Regions from separate parts of the Rhodoferax sp. RT4P68 genome, predicted to be linked through region 2. Evidence: riboswitches for the same ligand, from Rfam matches in the RefSeq annotation. Region 2 holds a riboswitch; the other holds the start of a gene.

The links. A riboswitch is a leader RNA that binds a small molecule or an ion and turns the genes downstream of it on or off. The one in region 2 is predicted to bind S-adenosylhomocysteine.
Region 1: another riboswitch for S-adenosylhomocysteine. It lies ahead of metH (methionine synthase); the one in region 2 lies ahead of ahcY (adenosylhomocysteinase).

The regions. Positions count from the first base shown of each region.
Region 1 covers NZ_JBWMBB010000005.1:431,732-439,274, forward strand. The annotation lists gene hutI (imidazolonepropionase) at 1-1,115, shown strand, start outside; gene AC099J_RS14035 (formimidoylglutamate deiminase) at 1,112-2,524, shown strand; gene hutG (N-formylglutamate deformylase) at 2,521-3,339, shown strand; S-adenosyl-L-homocysteine riboswitch at 3,453-3,528, shown strand; gene metH (methionine synthase) at 3,551-6,301, shown strand; gene AC099J_RS14050 (PEP-CTERM/exosortase system-associated acyltransferase) at 6,617-7,426, shown strand; gene AC099J_RS14055 (YifB family Mg chelatase-like AAA ATPase) at 7,429-7,543, opposite strand, start outside.
Region 2 covers NZ_JBWMBB010000002.1:210,658-218,200, forward strand. The annotation lists gene AC099J_RS04430 (hypothetical protein) at 1-91, shown strand, start outside; gene AC099J_RS04435 (shikimate dehydrogenase family protein) at 118-951, shown strand; gene AC099J_RS04440 (lyase family protein) at 1,010-2,245, shown strand; gene AC099J_RS04445 (putative bifunctional diguanylate cyclase/phosphodiesterase) at 2,413-4,557, opposite strand; S-adenosyl-L-homocysteine riboswitch at 4,691-4,775, shown strand; gene ahcY (adenosylhomocysteinase) at 4,841-6,298, shown strand; gene AC099J_RS04455 (TlyA family RNA methyltransferase) at 6,425-7,183, shown strand; gene metF (methylenetetrahydrofolate reductase [NAD(P)H]) at 7,180-7,543, shown strand, end outside.

The sequences.
Region 1 (7,543 bases), on a different contig from region 2:
CCTGGATCGGCTCGCCCGATGCCATGCCGGCCGCTTACACCGGCGTGCCCTGCCACGACGGCCACGGCGCGCTCGTCACGCCCGGCCTGGTCGACTGCCACACCCACCTCGTCTACGGCGGCCAGCGCGCGGGCGAGTTCGCGATGCGCCTGGCCGGCGCCACGTATGAGGAGGTGGCCAAAGCCGGCGGCGGCATCGTCTCCAGCGTGCTTGCCACGCGAGAGGCCAGCGAGGAGGACCTCTTCGCCAGCGCCTCGGCCCGGCTGCAGAGCCTGCTGGCGGAGGGCGTCTGCGCGATCGAGATCAAGTCCGGCTACGGCCTCGCGCTCGAGCACGAGCGTAAGCAGCTGCGCGTGGCGCGCCGGCTGGCCGACGCCCATGGCGTGACGGTGCGCACCACCTTCCTCGGCGCGCACGCGCTGCCGCCCGAGTACGCCGGGCGCAGCCAGGACTACATCGACCTCGTCTGCCGCGAGATGCTGCCGGCGCTGCATGCCGAGAGGCTGGTCGACGCGGTGGACGTGTTCTGCGAGCGCATCGCATTCACACTGGCCGAGACCGAGCAGGTGTTTCGCGCCGCGCAGGCGCTGGGCATCCCGGTCAAGCTGCACGCCGAGCAGCTGAGCGACATGGGGGGCGCGGCGCTGGCAGCGCGCTACGGGGCGCTGTCGTGCGACCACATCGAGCACCTGTCGCAGGCCGGCATCGACGCCATGGCCGCGGCCGGCACGGTGGCCGTACTGCTGCCGGGCGCCTACTACACGCTGCGTGACACGCAACTGCCGCCGATCGCAGCGCTGCGTGCGGCCGGCGTGCCCATGGCGGTCTCGACCGACCACAACCCCGGCACTTCGCCGGCGCTCTCGCTGCTGCTGATGGCCAACATGGCATGCACACTCTTTCGCCTCACGGTGCCAGAGGCAATTGCCGGCATCACCAAGCACGCGGCGCGCGCGCTGGGGCTGCAGGACACGCACGGCGCGATGGCCGTCGGCCGGCCGGCCAACTTCGTGCTGTGGAACCTGCGCGAGCCGGCCGAGCTGGCCTACTGGTTCGGCCATCGGCCCGTGCGCACCGTGGTGCGGCAGGGCCGCATCGCACAGGAGGCCACATGACGGCCCTGTTTGCTGCCGACGCATTGCTGCCTGCCGGCTGGGCGCGTGACGTGCTGCTGGAGTGGAACGCCACCGGCGCGCTGCTGCACGTGCAGGCCGGCGCCACACGTCCGCCCAACGTGGCCACCGCGGCCGGCCCGGTGCTGCCCGGCATGCCCAACCTGCATTCGCACGCCTTCCAGCGTGGCATGGCCGGGCTGACCGAATACCGCGGCGCCAGCGAGGACAGCTTCTGGAGCTGGCGCACGCTGATGTACCGCTTCGCCGCCCGCCTCTCGCCCACGCTGCTCGAAGCCATCGCCTTCGGTCTGTACGTGGAGATGCTGGAGGCCGGCTACACCAGCGTCTGCGAGTTCCACTACGTGCACCACGATGGCGATGGCCGGCCGTACGCCGACGATGCCGAACTCGCGCTGGCGCTGCTGCGTGCCGCAGGCCGCGCCGGCATCGGCATGACGCTGCTGCCGGTGCTCTACCAGACCAGTGGCTTCGGCGGCAAGCCGCCGGGGGAGGGTCAGCGCCGCTTCATCCGTTCCACCCACAACATGCTGCGCTTGCTGCAGCGCCTGCAGCCGCTGTGCACTGCGCAGGGCGCGGATGCAGCGGGAGTCGGCTACGGGTTCCGCCTGGGCCTGGCACCGCATTCACTGCGCGCCGTGCCGCCCGATGCCCTGCGCGACGCGCTGGCGGGTTTGTTCGCGCTGGACGCCACGGCGCCCATCCACATCCACATCGCCGAGCAGACGCAGGAGGTGGACGACTGCATCGCCTGGAGCGGCCAGCGGCCCGTGGCCTGGCTGCTGGACCACGCACCGGTGGACGCCCGCTGGTGCCTGGTGCACGCCACGCACATGGATGCCGACGAGTACAGGCGCGCGGCGGCCACCGGCGCCGTGGCCGGCCTGTGCCCCAGCACCGAGGCCAACCTGGGCGACGGCCTGTTCGACTGGCCAGCCTGGCAAGCGGCCGGCGGCGCCTGGGGCGTGGGCTCGGACAGCCATGCCTGCGTCAATGCGGCTGAGGAACTGATGCTGCTCGAATACGGCCAGCGCCTGGCCACGCGCCGGCGCAATGTGATGGCGGTGCCCGGCCAGCCGCAGGTCGCCACCGCCATGACCCTGGCTGCCGTGGCCGGCGGCGCGCGCGCGGCCGGCCGCCCCATCGCCGGCCTGGCCGTGGGCCAGCAGGCCGACCTGGTCACCCTGGATGCGCAGCACCCGGCGCTGGCCGGCCTGGCGGCGCCCGAAATGCTGTCGGCCCACGTCTTCGCCAGCCACCGCACCAGCGCCATCCACAGCGTGCTTGTCGCAGGCCGCGCCCACGTCCAAGCGGCACGCCACAGCGCCCAACCCGGCGCAGCCCAGGGGCTGGTCGCGGCCCGCACACAGTTGATGAAGGAAACACCATGAGCTTCACCACCACCGAACCCCCCTTCCGCTTTCGCCAGGGCACGCGCCCTTTGCTGGTCTCCATGCCGCATGTCGGCACGCACGTGCCGCCAGCGCTGGCCGCACGCTTCACCGACGAGGCGCGGCACGTGCCCGACACCGACTGGCACCTGGAGCGGCTGTACGACTTCGCCGATGCGCTCGGCGCCTCGGTGCTGGTGGCCACGCACAGCCGCTACGTGATCGACCTGAACCGCCCGCCGGACGGCGCCAGCCTGTACCCGGGCCAAAGCGTCACCGGTCTGTGCCCCATCGACACCTTCGACGACACCCCCATCTACGCCGACCCGGCCGACCAGCCCGACGAGGACGAGATCGCCGCGCGGCGCGATGCCATCTGGCACCCCTACCACGCCCAGCTGACCGAGGAGTTGGCCCGCATCAAGGCCGCGCACGGCATCGCCATGCTGTGGGATGCGCATTCGATCCGCTCCGAGCTGCCGCGCTTTTTCGACGGCAAGCTGCCCGATCTGAACCTGGGCACCGGCAAGGGCACGAGCTGCGACCCGGCGCTGGCCGATGCCCTGCTGGACATTGCCCGGCAGGCCGAGGGCTACACCAGCGTGCTGAACGGCCGCTTCACCGGCGGCACCATCACGCGCCAGCACGGCCGTCCGCAGGATGGCGTGCACGCCGTGCAGCTGGAGATGACGCAGTGCAGCTACATGCAGGAGGCGCTGCCCTTCGACTACCTGCCGGGCGTGGCGGCCGGCGTGCAGCCGCACTTGAAGCGCATGCTGGAAGCGGTGCTGAGCTTCGCCGAAACGCCGCGGTGAACGCCCTGCCCGCGGCGCAGCGTGCCGCACGGGGTGGCGACGCCGTCACCGTCGGCAATCCATCTTCGACCGGCAGTGGAGCGACTGCAGCGGCGTGCCCCTATAAAATCCCGCCTCCCAAGGAGCGTTGCAGCGGGCCGATCAGCCGCCCGTCAGGCTTGGGGACCGCCACAACGACGCTCGCCTGACCACACGACCCACAGGTGAGCCCATGTCCTCCGCATCCTCCGTTCCCGCCATGAAGCTGTCCGGCCTGGAGCCCGTCTCCATCGGCGCCGGCACACTGTTCGTCAACATCGGCGAGCGCACCAACGTCACCGGCTCCAAGGCCTTCGCCCGCATGATCCTGAACGGGGAGTTCGACCAGGCGCTGTCGGTGGCGCGCCAGCAGGTGGAAAACGGCGCCCAGGTGATCGACATCAACATGGACGAGGCCATGCTGGACAGCAAGGCGGCCATGGTGCGCTTTCTGAACCTGATCGCGTCCGAGCCCGACATCGCGCGCGTGCCGATCATGGTGGACAGCTCCAAGTGGGAGGTGATCGAGGCCGGGCTGCGCTGCATCCAGGGCAAGGGCATCGTCAACTCCATCTCGATGAAGGAGGGCGTCGAGAAGTTCAAGCACGAGGCCAAGCTGGTGCGCCGCTACGGCGCGGCCGCCGTGGTGATGGCGTTCGATGAGAAGGGCCAGGCCGACACCTTCGCGCGCAAGACGGAGATCTGCGAGCGGGCCTACCGCATCCTGGTGGACGAGGTGGGCTTCCCGCCCGAAGACATCATCTTCGACCCCAACATTTTCGCCGTGGCCACCGGCATCGAGGAGCACAACAACTACGCGGTCGACTTCATCGAGGCCGTGCGCTGGATCAAGCAACACCTGCCGGGCGCCAAGGTGTCGGGCGGCGTGTCGAACGTGAGCTTCAGCTTTCGCGGCAACGACCCGGTGCGCGAGGCCATCCACACGGTGTTCCTGTACCACGCGATCCAGGCCGGCATGGACATGGGCATCGTGAACGCGGGCATGGTGGGCGTCTATGACGACCTGGAGCCCGTTCTGCGCGAGCGTGTCGAAGACGTGGTGCTGAACCGCAGGCCCGATGCCGGCGAGCGCCTGGTCGAAGTGGCCGAGACGGCCAAGAGCGGCGCCAAGGACGAGAGCAAGAGGAACGACTGGCGCGGCACGCCCGAGGCGCCGGTCACAGTGGAAGCGCGCCTGGCCCACGCCATGGTGCACGGCATCACCGATTTCATCGTGCCGGACACCGAGGAGGCCTACCAGGCCGTGCTGGCCAAGGGCGGCAGGCCGCTGCATGTGATCGAAGGCCCGCTGATGGCCGGCATGAACATCGTGGGCGACCTGTTCGGCGCCGGCAAGATGTTCCTGCCGCAGGTGGTGAAGTCGGCCCGCGTGATGAAGTCGGCTGTGGCCCACCTGATCCCCTACATCGAGGAAGAAAAGCGCCTGGACGAAGCCGCCGGACGCGACGTGCGCACGAAGGGCAAGATCATCATCGCCACCGTGAAGGGCGACGTGCACGACATCGGCAAGAACATCGTGACGGTCGTCCTGCAGTGCAACAACTTCGAGGTCGTGAACATGGGCGTGATGGTGCCGTGCCACGAGATATTGGCGCGGGCCAAGGTCGAGGGCGCGGACATCGTCGGCCTGTCGGGCCTGATCACGCCCAGCCTGGAGGAGATGCAGTACGTGGCCGGCGAGATGCAGAAGGACGACCACTTCCGCATCAAGAAGATCCCGCTGTTGATCGGCGGGGCGACCACCAGCCGCGTGCACACGGCGGTCAAGATCGCGCCGCACTATGAAGGCCCTGTGGTCTATGTGCCCGATGCCTCGCGCAGCGTGGGCGTGGCGCAGAGCCTGCTGTCCGACCAGGCATCGGCGTACATCGACGAACTGAACGCCGACTACGTGAAGGTGCGCACGCAGCACGCCAGCAAGAAGCAGACGCCGCTGTGGCCGATTGCGAAGGCGCGCGCCAACAAGACGCCGATCGATTGGGCCGCCTACCAGCCGGTCCAACCCAAGTTCATCGGCCGGCGCGTGTTCAAGAACTTCGACCTGACTGAGCTGGCCAAGTACATCGACTGGGGGCCGTTCTTCCAGACCTGGGACCTGGCCGGGCCTTTCCCGGCGATCCTGAAGGACGAGATCGTCGGCACCGAAGCGGTGCGCGTCTATGCCGACGGCCAGCGGATGCTCAAGCGCCTGATCGAGGGCCGCTGGCTCACGGCCAACGGCGTGATCGGCCTGTACCCGGCCAACGCCGTCAATGATGACGACATCGCCTTCTACACGGACGAGACGCGCAGCCAGGTCGCTCTGACCTGGCACGGCCTGCGCCAGCAGACCGAAAAGCAGGCCATCGACGGCGTGATGCGGCCCAGCCGCTGCCTGGCCGATTTCGTGGCGCCCCGTCACCCGGACAGCAGCGGCGTGGCCGACTACGCAGGCATGTTCGCCGTCACTGCGGGCATCGGCGCGGACAAGCGCGACAAGTTCTTCACCGACGACCTGGACGATTACTCCGCCATCATGTTCAAGGCCATTGCCGACCGGCTGGCCGAGGCGTTTGCCGAATGCCTGCACCACCGCGTGCGTACCGACCTGTGGGGCTACGCCGCCGGCGAACAGCTGGACAACGCGGCCATGATCGGCGAGCAGTACCGCGGCATCCGCCCGGCGCCGGGCTACCCGGCGTGCCCGGAGCACAGCGTCAAGCGCCAGATGTTTGAGGTGCTGCAGGCGCACGAGATCGGCATGACGCTGACCGATAGCCTGGCAATGTTGCCAGCGGCCAGCGTCAGTGGCTTCTACCTGGGGCACCCCGCCAGCGTGTACTTCAACGTCGGCAAGATCGGCGAAGACCAGCTGCACGACCTCGCACGCAGGCGTGGTGTGGAAGCCGCAGCGCTGGAACGGGCGCTGTCCGCCCATTTGTAACAAATTGCAGTGCGGTTTTAGGCCGCGTGACCCCCAAAAAACCGCACCGGCCGCTGCCGTCGGCGGTTTTTTTGCATTGGATTCGTCCGAAAACTGCTTCTAACCGTATCAGCGCCTGCCCAGCAATAGAGCAGGTTTCGACCGATTGATTCTCTGCTGTTGCCAACCGAAGACAGCGGTGGGAGGCCGGATCGCGGGGGATCGAGACCGCTCCCCTTGTCCTGACAATTTGTAGTGTGTTTTGACTACAAACGCCATTAGCATAGTCCTACACACAGTCCGGCAGATTGCGCAACACACAAATCCTTAAAACTTATGAAAAACTCTACGCCGCTGGGGGAGAACGATCGATTTGGGAAGTATTTCCGCGTTACGCCTGCATTGGATGATGCCACGCGGGACGAAGTGTATTTTATTCGCCACGACGTGTATGCGCGGGAGCTCGGTTTCGAGCCTGTGCGTCCCGATCAGCGCGAAACCGACCGCTTCGATCGCCATTCCATGCACTGCCTGGTGCGCACCGCCGACCTCGCGCGCCCTGCAGGTTGTGCCCGCGTGGTGATGCCGGACCCACTGAACCCGCACGCGCCGCTGCCGTTCGAAGTCGCTTGCCGCGACTCGCTGGACCGCAGCATTGTCGACCCCGCCCAGCTCCCGCGCGATCGCATCGGCGAGGTCTCACGTCTGGCGGTGATGGGTGAATTCCGCCGCCGCAAGGGTGAAGGGCGTGCCCCGGTGACGGTGTCGGCTGCGGACATCGCCGGCCTGCCGGTGGCGCGTTTCCCCAACATCCCGGTCAGCCTGTACTTCGGCGCCGTGGCGATGGCGCAACGCCAGGGCCTGGAATACCTGTTCACACTGACCGAGCCACGGCTGGCCCGGCATTTCGCCAAAGCCGGCATCGCCATCCACGCCGTCGGCTCCCCGATCGAGCACCGCGGCATGCGCGTGCCATCGATGATGCGTGTCTCCGAGATTTACCCCAGCCTGCGCGCCCTGGTGCGCCCGATCTGGCACGAAGTACATGCCCAGATCGAAACGGCCCACATGGTCCACGCCGCCATGCGGCATTCGGCGCCCGCGCCCTTTGCCGCTGCGCCTGCCCCCGTGCCCGCCATCGTTTGAGCTCAGCCCCCGTGCGTGCGCAACGCGCGGCGGTACTGCACGGCTTCGGCCACGTGGCCGATGGCCAACTCGTCGGCTTCGGCCAGGTCCGCGATGGTGCGTGCCACGCGCACAGCC
Region 2 (7,543 bases):
CGGTCTGGGCCCACCGGCCGAACTTGCGGGCGCGCCCGTCACTTACCATCGCCTGCGCGATGAGGCGCTCGCCTCGGCGCGCTCCAACTGAACCCCATCGTGCACAGGAGCTTTTCGATGATTTCCGGCAAGACCACGCTGATCGCCCACCTCGGCTACCCGACCGAGGCCTTCAAGGCGCCGATGATCTACAACCCCTGGTTCGACCAGCAGGGCATCGATGCGGTCGTCATCCCGATGGGGGTCAAGCCCGAGGACTATGCGGTCTCGCTGCCGCAGATCATGCGATTCACGAACCTTCGCGGCGCCCTGGTGACCATGCCGCACAAGGTCACTACGCTCGCCTTGGTGGACGAGGTCACGCCCACGGCGCGCATCGCCGGCGCGTGCAATGCCATCCTCAAGCGGCCCGACGGCAGCTTGCTGGGCGACATGTTCGACGGCGCCGGCTTCGTGCGCGGCGTGGAGCGCAAGGGTCGCGCGTTCCAGGGCGCCCGCGTGCTGGTGTCAGGCGCGGGCGGCGTGGGCTGCGCCATCGCGGCGTCCATCGCCGCTGCCGGTGCGGCCGAGCTGGCGCTGTTCGACGCCTTCCCGGCGTCGGCCGAGGCGCTGGCAGACCGCCTGCGTGCGCACTATCCGCAGCTCTTGGTGCAGACCGGCTCCAAAGACCCGGCGGGCTTCGACATCATCGTCAATGCCACCCCATTGGGCATGAAGGACAGCGACCCGCTGCCCTTCGACATCGACCGCATCGCGCCCACAACCTTCGTCGGCGAAGTGGTCATGAAGGCCGAGTACACGCCGCTGTTGCGCGCCGCTATGGACAAGGGCTGCGCCGTGCAGGTGGGCACCGACATGCTGTTCGAGCAGATCCCGGCGTACCTGGAGTTCTTCGGCTTCGGCACGACGACGGCCGATGCGCTGCGCGCTGTGGCGCAGCTGAAGTACTGACCGCCGCCGTGGGCGGTCTCACCGTGCGCCTTGCGTGCGTGCAACGCAGGGTGGCGCGATGAGCATCTTCGACGGCTACCTCACCACGCCGCAGGCGCTGGCCACGTTCGGCGGCCACAGCTTCGTGGCCGCCATGCTGCGCTTCGAGTCGGCGCTGGCGCAGGCCCAGGCGGCCGAGGGCCTGATTCCGGCGGCGGCGGCCGCGTCCATTGCCCGCACCTGCCAGGTCGAGCTGTTCGACGTCGACAAGATCGTGCGCGACAGCGGCCACGCCGGCAGCGTGGCCTTGCCGATGGTCAAGGCGCTGAAGGAGGCGGTCGGCCTGTTCAACCCGGACGCCGTCGCCTGGACCCATTTCGGCACCACCAGCCAGGACGTGATCGACACCGCGCTGGTGCTGGTCACGCAGCAGGCGCTGGCGCTGGTCGACGACGATCTGCAGCTGGCCATCACCGCGCTGCTGCAGCACGCCGAGCGCCATGCCGCCACGCCGATGCTGGCGCGCACCTTGATGCAGCCGGCCTCGGTGATCAGCTTCGGCTTCAAGTGCGTGGGCTGGGCGGCCCCGCTGGTGCGCGCCCGCGATCGGCTGCGCCAGGCGGCCGGCCGCGCGCTGCAGTTGCAGCTGGGCGGTGTGGTCGGCACGCTGGCACAGATGCGCAGCGAGGACGACACGGCGGCCGTGGCGCTGGGGCGGGCCGCTGCCGTTCGCGCGCGCATGGCTGCCGGCCTGGGGCTGCGCGATGGCGGCGCGGACTGGCACACCCAACGCGACGAGTGGGTGGCGCTGGGCTGCGAGCTGGGCCTGCTGGCCGGCAGCCTGGGCAAGATCGGCACCGACATCGCGCTGTTGAACCAGCACGAGGTGGCCGAGGTCATGGAGCCGGACGAGCGCGGCCGCGGCGTCACCTCGGTCATGCCGCACAAGCGCAACCCGGTGGCCTCGATGTTGGCGCTGGCGGCGGCGCAGCGCGTGCCGCAGCATGTGGCGGCACTGCTGGCCACCATGGCGCAGCAGCACGAGCGGGGGCTGGGCCCCTGGCAGGCCGAGCTGGCCGAATGGCCGCAGCTGGTGATGGCCGTGCACGGCAGCCTGCGGGCGCTGGCCAAGGCGCTGCCGGGCCTGCGCGTGGACGCACATCGGATGCAGCACAACATCGACAGCGTGCGCGCCACGCTGGCACCGCAGGCGGCCCGCGCGTGGTTCGCACCGACGCTGGTCGAGGCCGCCGCCGTGCTGACGCGCGAGCGCGTGGCGGCGCTGCGCGCGCTGCACGCAACTGCGGGCGCATAGCGAACGCCGCTGATCCGTCGCGCAACCGACACGCGCGGTTGGGGCAAACACCAGGCCCTGCCAGGGCACCTGCGGAACTGGCTCTGCCACGCCGCTGGGTGCGCCCCCCTCGCGCAGCAGAGGGGGGTTGGCGCAGCGCGTAGCGCGCAGACTGGTGGGTGCCTTCGCTATGCTGCGTTGTGCTGCACGACCCAGGCCTGGAGGCGCTCGGGCGGCATTGCCGGCGAGAACAGGAAGCCCTGGGCGTAGTCGCAGCCGGCGTCGGCCAGCAGCGCACGCTGGGTTTCGGTCTCCACGCCCTCGGCAATGACGGCGATGCCGAGCTGGTGGGCCATGACGATCATCGCCTTGCACAGCGCCAGGTGGTTGGACTGCGGGGCCAGGCCCTGCACGAACGAGCGGTCGATCTTCAGGTAGTCGATGTCGTAGCGCTGCAGGTAGGCCAGCGAGCAGTACCCGGTGCCGAAATCGTCCAGTGACACCGCCAGGCCGGATGAGCGCAGGTCCACCAGGTGCTGGGCGACCAGGGCGCCCGGGTCCAGCAGCAGGCCCTCGGTGATCTCGACCGCGATGGCGCCGGGCGGCAGCTGCAGTGCGGCCACGCGGTCCAGCCAGGCCCGCTGCGTGGACTGCGGCCGGTGGAACTGCACCGGCGACTTGTTCACGGCGATCTGAAAATCCGCTGCCAGCGTGGTGCGCCATGCCAGCGCCTGCCGCGCGGCCTGCAGAAAGACCCATTCCCCGATCTCGATGATCAGCCCGTTGGCTTCGGCGATCGGCACGAACTCGGCTGGCGAAATATCGCCGTGTACAGGATGCCGCCAGCGCAGCAGGGCCTCGGCCTTGTGCACGCGCCCCGTGGCCAGCGCCACGATGGGCTGGTAGTGCACCGCCAACTGCTGCTCGGCCAGCGCCAGGCGCAGGTCGTGCGCCAGGCGCGCGCGTTGCTGCGCGCCTTCCTGCAGCGCGGGCGTGAAGTAGGCGAAGCCGTTGCGCCCGGCGCCCTTGGCCAGGTAGAGCGCCTGGTCGGCCTGGCGCAGCAGGTCGTCCTCGCTGTGCGCCTCGCCCGGGTAGAAGGTCAGGCCGATGCTGGCCGTGACGAAGGCGCGCTCGTGGCCGAGCACGTACTCGCGCGCCAGTTCGGCCAGGATGGACTGCACGATGCGCTCGACCTCGCGTGTTTCGTGCAGCGCCGGCAGCAGCACGGTGAACTCGTCGCCGCCCATGCGGGCCACGGTATCGGTGGCGCGCACGCAGAGTGTCAGGCGGTGGGCGGCTTCCATCAGCAGACGGTCGCCGCCTGCGTGGCCCAGCGTGTCGTTGACCTCCTTGAAGTGGTCCAGGTCGATGAACAGCACGGCCAGCAGCTCGCCGCCGTGTTCGCGCAGCCGGTCGCACTGCCGCATGTGCTGCGCCAGGCGGTCGCGCAGCATGCGACGGTTGGGCAGGCCGGTGAGCGCGTCGAAGTGCGCCTGGTGCCAGATCAGCGCATCGGTTTCCTTGCGCTGCGTGATGTCGGTGTGCGTGCCCACCATGCGCAGCGGTGTGCCGTCGGCGCTGCGGCTGATCACCATGCCGCGCGTGAGGATCCACTTCCAGCTGCCGTCCGCACACTGCACGCGGTGCTCGTTGCTGTAGGCGGGCACCAGGCCGTCCAGATGGGCCTGGCGGTCGTGCAGCATCCGTGCCACGTCTTCGGGGTGGGTGCGCTCGTCCAGCTTGACCATCTGGCCGTCCACCGTGTCGCCGCTGTAGCCATACATCTCCAGGCAGCGCTGCGACAGCACGGCGGTGTTCTGCCCGATGTTCCAGTCCCACACGCCGTCACCGGTACTCTCCAGGGCCAGCTTCCAGATCTCGTCGCGCCGGCGCAGCTCGGCCTGGGCCTGCACGCGGTCGGTGATGTCCTCGACCGTGCCCTCGTAGAACTGCAGGCGGCCCTGCGCGTCGCGCACCACGTGCGCGTTCTCGTTGGACCAGATGCGTTCGCGTGTCTTGTGTCGCCAGGCCTCGGCGATGAAGGAGCGCACGTAACCGTCACGCTCCAGCGTCTCGCAATAGCGTTGCCGGTCGTGGGGCGTGACATAGCACTCGGTGCCGATGTCCTGCACGGCGGCGAGAAACTCTGCCTCGGTCGTGTAACCGTTCAGCCGCACCAGGGCCGGGTTGGCGCGCAGCATCCGGCCGTCAGGCGTCGAGCGGTAGGCGCCGATCGGCAGGAAGTCGAACAGGGTGGAGAAATCGCGCGAGGCGTGCGTGTGGTCCGGGGCGTCGTCATGCCCTGGGGGGCTGTCGCGAAGTGGCGCATCCATGGTGACGGCATTGTCGCGATCTACCGGCGCGGCGCACGTTGGCTTGCGCAAGTGCGTGTACGCATGCGCCAACCCCATGCCCAGATCGCGTGTAGGGCTGGCGGTTGCGGCCGACGTCCTTATAATCCGCCCTCCTTCCGAGGAGCGTTGCAGTGTCCCGTCGTGCCCCACGATGCGGATGCGAGGCTCGGATTCAATCGCAACGACGCTCGCCCACGGTTCTGTGTGGTGAGTTTTCCCCTGCAGGCCGTGGTCGTCTTCAACCTGCCGATATGGAGTCGTCATGAACGCACCTGCCTCTTCCCAACAACTGCAAAACAGCGACTACGCGATTGCCGATCTGAGCCTTGCCGCCTGGGGCCGCAAGGAAACGAAGATCGCAGAAACCGAGATGCCCGGCCTGATGGCCATCCGCGAAGAGTTCGCCAAGACGCAGCCGCTCAAGGGCGCGCGCATCACGGGCAGCATCCATATGACGATCCAGACCGCCGTGCTGGTCGAGACGCTGCAAGCGCTCGGCGCCAACGTGCGCTGGGCCTCGTGCAACATCTTCTCAACGCAAGACCACGCGGCCGCCGCGCTGGTGGCCAACGGCGCCAATGGCGGCGCCGGCACGCCGGTCTTCGCGCACAAGGGCGAGACACTGACGGAATACTGGGACTTCACCCACCGCATCTTCGAATTCGGCCCCAAGGGCAGCGAAGGCGAAGGTCCGAACATGATCCTGGACGACGGCGGCGACGCCACGCTGCTGATGATCCTGGGCCAGCGCGCCGAGAAGGACATCTCGGTCGTGGCGAACCCGACCAGCGAAGAAGAGACCTGCCTGTACGCCGCGATCAAGGCCAAGATTGCGGTGGACCCGACCTGGTACACCCGCAAGGCCGCGCAGATCATCGGCGTGACCGAAGAGACCACCACCGGCGTGCACCGTTTGAACGAGATGAGCGCCAAGGGCACGCTGCCGTTCCGTGCCATCAACGTGAACGACTCGGTCACCAAGAGCAAGTTCGACAACCTGTATGGCTGCCGTGAATCGTTGGTCGATGGCATCAAGCGCGCCACCGACGTGATGATCGCCGGCAAGGTGGCGTGCGTGGCCGGCTATGGCGATGTGGGCAAGGGCTCGGCGCAGGCGCTGCGTGCACTGTCGGCGCAGGTCTGGGTCACCGAAATCGACCCCATCAATGCGCTGCAGGCCGCGATGGAAGGCTACAAGGTCGTGACCATGGAGTACGCGGCCGACAAGGCCGACATCTTCGTGACCACCACCGGCAACAAGGGCATCATCCGCCACGAACACATGCTGGCGATGAAGGACCAGGCCATCGTCTGCAACATCGGCCACTTCGACAACGAGATCGACATCGCCTCGCTGGAGAAGTACGAGTGGGATGAGATCAAGCCGCAGGTCGACCACATCACCTTCCCCGACGGCAAGAAGATCATCATGCTGGCCAAGGGCCGCCTGGTGAACCTGGGCTGCGGCACGGGCCACCCGAGCTTCGTGATGTCCTCCAGCTTCGCGAACCAGACCATCGCGCAGATCGAGCTGTTCACCAAGTCTGACAAGTACGAAGCCGGCAAGGTCTACGTGCTGCCCAAGCACCTGGACGAGAAGGTGGCCCGCCTGCACCTGAAGAAGGTCGGCGCGATGCTGACCGAGCTCACGGAAGAGCAGGCCGCCTACATCGGCGTGCCGGTGCAGGGCCCGTACAAGCCTGACACCTACAGGTATTGAACACACCCCCAGTCTGTGCGCCCCTGGGGGGCGCTTCGCCAACCCCCTTGCAGGGGGCGACGCCTGCGGCCCGGCAAAGCCGGTTCCGCGGCATCTCTGGCCTTTGGCCGTGCTTACTGGAACGCCATGCGTGCTGATCAACTTCTCGTCGACCGCGGCTTGGCCGCTTCACGCTCACAGGCCCAGCGGCTCATCGCTGCGGGCCTGTCGTGGCGCGTGGGCACGGGGCCGTGGAAGCCCGTCGGCAAGAACAAAGACGAGTTGCCCGCCGATGCCGAACTGCAGCTGCAGGACGCGGCCGAGGCACGCTACGTGTCGCGTGGTGGGCTCAAGCTGGAAGGCGCGCTCAAGGCCAGCGGCGTGGACCCGACGGGCCTGGTCTGCCTGGACGTCGGGCAGTCCACCGGTGGCTTTACCGACTGCCTGCTGCAGCACGGCGCGGCGCGCGTGGTCGGCGTCGACGTCGGGCACCAGCAGGTGCACCCGCGCATCCAGGACGATGAGCGCGTGCACTGCATCGAAGGCGTCAATGCGCGTGCGCTGGCGCCCGACGACCTGGGCGACGAACTGCCCGAACAGGGCTTCGGCCTGATCGTCGGCGATCTGTCGTTCATCTCGCAAACCTTGGTGCTGCCGGCGCTGGTGCCGTTTCTGGCCGAGGACGGCGCCGTGCTGATGCTGGTCAAACCGCAGTTCGAACTGCAGCCGGGCCAGGTCGGCAAGCACGGCATCGTGCGCGACGACACGATGTACCCGGTGGTGCGTGCACGCATCGAGGCCAGCTGTGCCGATCTCGGCCTGACGATGGCCGGCTGGTGGGACAGCGTGATCGACGGTGGCGACGGCAACCGCGAATTCTGGATGTTGGGGAGAAGGAAACCATGAACACGGGCACCCAGACCTATCCGGTCAGCTACGAGTTCTTTCCGCCGAAGACGCCCGAGGGCGTGGCCAAGCTGCGCGTCGTGCGCCAGGCGCTGTATGCGCGCCAGCCCTTGTTCTGCTCGGTGACTTACGGGGCCGGCGGCTCGACGCAGCAGGGCACGTTTGGCGCCGTGGCCGAGATCCTGGCCGAGGGCGTGGACGCGGCCTCGCATTTCTCGTGCGTCGGCGCCACGCGCGAGACCGTGCGCACGCAACTGGCCGAACTGCGGGCCATGGGTGTCAAGCGCCTGGTGGCGCTGCGCGGCGACCTGCCCAGCGGCTACGGCGCCGGTGGCGAGTTCCACTACGCCAGCGATCTGG